2 regions of the Caldibacillus sp. 210928-DFI.2.18 genome follow, and region 2 is predicted to be linked to the other one. Evidence: riboswitches for the same ligand, from Rfam matches in the RefSeq annotation. Region 2 holds a riboswitch; the other holds the start of a gene.
What was found. Region 2 has a riboswitch for glycine ahead of LIZ98_RS05285 (ACT domain-containing protein). Riboswitches for the same ligand answer to the same signal wherever they lie in the genome.

Region 1 (3,217 bases), on a different contig from region 2:
TCAAACCGAATGATACACATAATCATTGCTAAGATACATTGCGCATCTAGTAATTCTACCTTCGCATCTCGCAAACCTCCTGTATTCGGTTGAATCCCGTAATCTTCTAAAATTGAATGATATTTCATCAGCTTATATTCCGGATGACTTTGTGAAAATTGATAGAATTCCTCAACAAACATATTTACCAGCTCATCATATTTTACAAACGGCATTTGTTTGGGGTGTTCAGGGCTCCCATCATTTTCATCATCAAAAACCCAATCACCAAAATACGCACGATCAGATAGTTTCCCGATATATTTCGTGAGCATTTTAAACTTGCTATGTGGGTGCCCAGCTTCGGTAAATTCACACCATTCATCATAAATCGCACGCAATTCATCATCTAAATAAGTTAACGCTTTCTTTCTAAGAATTTCCGGGACTCCGTAATAGGCTTCTGCTATAGCACCGGTAATAGCCGCCAGCGTGTCACTATCACCGCCGACTGAAATCGCAGTACGAATGGCATCTTCAAAGGAACCGGATTCTAAAAAAGCTGCGATAGCTTGAGGGACTGTTTCTTGGCATGTCTCATTAAACTGGTAGCTGACCCTGATTCCATCAATAGTAAAATTTAAAGGATAATAGGAACTGTTAATTTTATTTCGTATTTCACTTTTAGTACATCCATTCCATGCCATAAAGATTGCCACTGCTGTAGCCTCAGCACCTTTCAGTCCTTCCTCATGGTTATGAGTTACACCTGTGACAATTTCAGATAACTTGCACGCTTCACTTTCTGTCCTTGCAATGAATCCCACCGGACTTATCCGCATGGCAGCCCCATTTCCAAAACTGTTATAAGGTTCAGGATTCGCACAAAAAACCCATTGATTAAATCTATATCCATAACCACAATCAGGATACTTCCGTCCGATTTCCTGCATATACCGTACCGACATTTCCTCAAGGAGAGAGTAGTAGCCATTTTTTTCATTATCTTTATTAATGGCCCTCTCTGTCTCCATAATCGCCTTAGCAATAGCAAGCGTCATAATACTATCATCGGTTACATGGCAATCTTCTGCAAAAAGTTTGAAATTCTTGTTTCGATGATTATTGAACTCAAAACGAGATCCAACAATATCGCCAATAATCGCACCAATCAAAACAATTCCTCCCTCAAACATTTCATATTAATCTTTATGCAAAAAATATCTCTCTACTTTCATTCATTAATTGTAACCCATCTTGAAACGTTTGTTTATTATTATTCATGATAAAGAATGATTTTTCTAAATCATTTCCAACCTGATAGAACAATAGCCTGAAACGCTAATATGTGAAACGTTCATGTAATTTTATCCATAAGCCTCTAACCACCGATAACCATTTCGCAACATTTTGTGTCAAGCTGTCATTTTTATTGACAATTATTATAATGCTAGTAAAATTTTAAATTATATTAAGATATTTTTAGGTGCAGAGGTAAATAATTACTCTGTGTATATTTGAAGTTGGTGCATTTTAGTGAAAAGCTAACGTCAAATCAAATTTATACAAATGAATAGTAAGCTAGCGATGAATGCTTTGGGTCACACTAAAGCAGGAGCAGCTTCTGGAGAGATCGCTAATTCAGCGACGCCGAAGGGTTCACAATCTCAGGCAAAAGGACAGAAGGGTAACGAGTTATAACTATTTGTTATTCTTTTCTATTTGCCAAGAGGTTGGAGAAATCCAATCTCTTTTTGTTTTTGTAGCAACCCCTTCATTGTATTTTTTTAACAGATTTTGGTGTGAGTTATTTCACAAAAGTAATTTTCAGGAGGTATGAAATGTGGCAGAGCAAAAACAAGAATTAAAGAGAGATTTGAAAAACAGACATGTCCAACTTATTGCAATTGGCGGGACGATTGGCACAGGGTTATTTTTAGGATCTGGGAAAGCAATTCAATTGGCGGGACCGTCTATCATTTTTGCTTATTTAATTGTTGGAATTGCGATATTCTTTGTTATGAGAGCTTTGGGTGAACTTCTATTATCAAATGCCGGATATCAATCGTTTACGGATTTCGCCAATGATTATATTGGACCATGGGCAGGTTATGTCACCGGTTGGACCTATTGGTTTTGTTGGATTATGACAGCGATGGCGGATATTATTGCGGTTGGTGTCTACATCCGGTATTGGTTTGATATTCCCCAATGGGTTCCTGCACTAATTTGTTTAATTATTTTACTAGGATTAAATTTATTGACGGTCAAGCTTTTTGGAGAGTTGGAGTTTTGGTTCGCATTAATTAAAGTCATTACAATTTTAGCATTAATTATTATTGGTTTTGTTATGCTCGTCATTGGTTTTGAATCAGATAGCGGTGCTGTTACCGTGAATAATCTTTGGAAACATGGCGGCCTTTTTCCTAATGGAATCAGCGGATTTCTATTTTCCTTCCAAATGGTTGTATTCGCTTTTGTTGGAGTAGAATTGGTCGGAGTTTCAGCAGCGGAAACAAGCAATCCGAAGAAAAATATTCCGTCGGCTATTAATAAGATCCCGTTACGCATTTTATTCTTCTATGTCGGTGCCCTTTTTATCATCTTGACTATTAACCCTTGGGAACAGTTAAATGCATCGAACAGCCCTTTTGTACAAGTATTCAGTTTGGTAGGAATTCCGGTTGCAGCAGGCATTATTAATTTTGTTGTATTAACATCAGCAGCTTCTGCATGTAATAGTGGGTTGTTTTCTACCAGCAGGATTTTGTACAACTTAAGTAGACATGAACAAGGACCGGCTACGTTTGCAAAATTAAGTAAAAATCATGTGCCTAGTAATGCTTTATGGATCTCTGCAGTCGTTCTTTCCGTCGGTGCACTTCTGAGTAAGCTCATCCCGCAACAAGCATTTAGCATTGTAACAACGATTAGCGCCATTTGTTTTATTTGGGTTTGGAGCATCATTTTAATTTCACATATTCGCTATATGAAATCACGGCCGGATTTGCACAATAAGTCTATCTTTAAAGCGCCATTAACACCATTCATAAATTACGTTGTCTTAGCTTTTTTTGCTATCATCTTAGTTATCATGTATTTTTCCGAAGTAACTCGAATGGCTTTACTACTGACCCCGGTCTGGTTCATTCTTTTATTCATTTTATATGGAGTTCATCGAAAAAATAATGTACATGCGCTTAATTATGAGCAAAGAGCCAAATAACTTATTTATTCA
Region 2 (3,217 bases):
AATATGTAGATGATGTGGTGACCGTAACGGATGAACAAATTGCTGCCAGCATCCTTTATATGTTGGAACGAGGGAAAACGTTAATTGAAGGAGCAGGTGCCGCATCCATTGCCGCCTTATTCGCCTATCATCATCATTTTAAATCGAAACATTGTGGACTGATTGTTAGTGGAGGAAATATCGATCTTGATGAAATGTCGCATATTCAAAAGCTCGCCGCCATGAATCATGTCGGCAGTGAAAGTATCGCGATAAATTCATAAAAGAGAGTATCCTGATTAAAAATATTCGATTTCAGGTTGTTCCTTTTTCATTCTGATTTTAAACAAAATTAGCTTACATTACGTTGAAAACTCGCCAGAATATTGGCGAGTTTTTTGCTAGCTAATAGGAAAAACATAATAAAAAATGACATATGTTTTGTCCATACGTCATTTTTTATTAACTTAGTTCGTCAACGCTTGAATCGGTGCGGGGATTCTTCCACCACGCCGAATAAATTTTTCCGAACCATACCCGTTTACCGCCATGACCGGGGCTCGACCAAGTAAACCGCCAAACTCAATCATGTCCCCCTCACTTTTACCGGGAACAGGAATAATTCGGACTGCAGTTGTTTTCTTATTAATCATTCCAATGGCTGCTTCGTCGGCAATAATTGCGGATATTGTTGTAGCCGGAACATCCCCGGGAACAGCAATCATATCAAGCCCCACCGAACAAACACAAGTCATCGCTTCCAATTTTGATAGACTGAGCGCATTGTCCACGACTCCGCGAATCATTCCGTTATCTTCACTAACCGGAATAAACGCCCCACTCAAGCCGCCGACATAGGAGCTGGCCATGGTTCCACCTTTTTTCACGGCATCGTTCATTAAAGCTAAAGCGGCAATTGTTCCATGTGTCCCAACCCGTTCGAGCCCCATTTCCTCTAGAATTTCCGCCACACTGTCATTCATCGCATTGGTTGGTGCCAGTGATAAATCCATAATCCCAAACGGAACACCGAGACGCTTAGCAACTACACGACCAATAAACTCACCGGCCCGGGTAATTTTAAAAGCAGTCTTTTTTATGACTTCAGATACTTCACCTAAATCAGCTTCCGGGTGCCGCTTTAATGCATTCAACACAACCCCCGGTCCACTAACCCCAACATTTAAAACGACTTCCCCTTCTCCGTTTCCATGAAATGCGCCTGCCATAAATGGATTGTCTTCAACCGGATTACAAAAAACAACCAATTTTGCACAAGCAAGTCCATTTTGACCCTTTGTCCTTTCCGCTGCTTCTTTGATGACCTCACCCATTTTCCGAACAGCATCCATATTGATACCGGATTTGGTTGTACCGATCGAAACGGAGGCACAAACTCGTTCGGTGACACTTAAACTTTCCGGAATCGCTTCAATTAATGTTTGATCTGCTTTTGTCATTCCTTTATGGACAAGTGCGGAAAAACCACCGATAAAATCGATACCCAATTCTTTCGCTGCTTTATCAAGCGTTTTGGCTATTTCAATTGCTTGTTCCTTTGTCGCATCACCTAATATTTCCGCAATCGGTGTAATCGAGATTCGCTTGTTAATGATTGGGATACCATACTCTTTCTCTACTTCCTCAGCAGTTTTTTTCAAATGCTGTGCATGGGTAGTGATTTTATTATAGATTCGTTGATTCATTTTAGAAAAATCGGAATCAGCACAATTTTTCAGACTGATGCCCATTGTGACTGTTCGAATATCAAGATTTTCCAATTGAACCATGCGAATTGTTTCCATCATTTCATTATATGTAATACTCATTTTTATGGACTCCTTTACAACAATCAATTAAATTCGATGCATAGCTTGGAAAATATCTTCCAGTTGGATATTGATTTTTAGATTTAGTTTTTCTGCAAGTTCATCCATCTCTTTTTGCAAGTCCTCCAAATTAGCTCCCGTCATATCGACAATCATCATCATTGTAAAAAACCCTTGAAGGATGGTTTGGCTAATATCCAGAATGTTAATTTTATGATTGGAAAGAATCGTCGTAACATTGGCAATAATTCCGATCTGATCTTTTCCAATAACACTGACTACTGCGCGTTTTTTCTCCATTTTTGTCACCTCATGTTTATAAAAAATAAGATTGGATATTTCCAATCTCAAGACAGAATAACATAGAAACAGATTGTTACTCTTCTGTCCTTTTGCCTGAGATTGTGAATCCGTCGGCGCCGGGATACCCGGTCTCTCCAGAAGTTGCTCCTTTTGTAGTGTTACCCACAAAATTCATCGCTTAAATTTTCTAATGAATATAGTCATATTATCAATGAAACGGGGGATGGTCAATAGAAAACCGACGCGAAATTTTGTCAATTCAGTTGGGATTTTTTGCGGAATTTCTAGTATTCTAGCAGGACCGGCGAATTTTTCGATTTTACTGTTGAATATGTGGGGGGAACTGGTGAATACGCATACCCTGTTGGTGATTTACTCTTTTTTACTGGTGAATTAGCAGGTACTACTGATGAATTCTCGCCTTCTTTTGTTGAATTTCACCCCTTTTACTGTTGAATTTCTTGATTTTGCTGTTGAATTACGGGGATGGACTGGCAATTCTAGGGGGACTGTTGAACGTCCACCTACTATTAAATACCTCAATTTCCTATAATTTTAAAAATTCCCTAGACTGGCGAATTCCGAACCTTTTCTTTCCTACCCTTCAAAATAAGAACTTTTTGTAAATTTTTGTAAACACTATAGACGCAATCCATATCAAGTTGTACACTCAAGATATAAAAGATTACAATATTCAATTTATTATTGGGGGAAGGTCAAATGGCTACAGAAGATGATTTTAAAACTATAAATCAAATCATTTATCAAGTTGCCGCAAAACAAGTTTACGACCAATTAAAAACAAATCAAGACGGTTTATCATCCGAAGAAGCCAAAGAACGCTTACAACAATTCGGTAAAAATACAATTAAAGAAAAACAAGGGAGACCGCTATATTTACAATTTTTATCAAACTTTATCAGCATGATGGCAATTCTTCTCTGGATTAGTGGCGGTATTGCCTTCGTTGCCAAAATGCCCGAACTCGGAGTCGCTGTTTGGTGCGTCAATATTATTAACGGAATTTTTAGCTTCATTCAAGAATATAAGGCAAGTAAAGCAACAGAAGCATTAAAAAGTATGCTCGCTTCCTATGCCAGAGTGAT

Region 1: linked by a shared signal. The riboswitch ahead of LIZ98_RS11350 (amino acid permease) and the one ahead of LIZ98_RS05285 (ACT domain-containing protein) in region 2 are both predicted to bind glycine.

The regions. Positions count from the first base shown of each region.
Region 1 covers NZ_JAJCHL010000051.1:404-3,620, reverse strand. The annotation lists gene LIZ98_RS11355 (ADP-ribosylglycohydrolase family protein) at 1-1,154, opposite strand, end outside; glycine riboswitch at 1,594-1,672, shown strand; gene LIZ98_RS11350 (amino acid permease) at 1,823-3,205, shown strand.
Region 2 covers NZ_JAJCHL010000015.1:15,920-19,136, forward strand. The annotation lists gene ilvA (threonine ammonia-lyase) at 1-263, shown strand, start outside; gene LIZ98_RS05280 (PFL family protein) at 447-1,808, opposite strand; gene LIZ98_RS05285 (ACT domain-containing protein) at 1,836-2,108, opposite strand; glycine riboswitch at 2,183-2,259, opposite strand; partial or broken gene LIZ98_RS18265 (cation-translocating P-type ATPase) at 2,933-3,217, shown strand, end outside.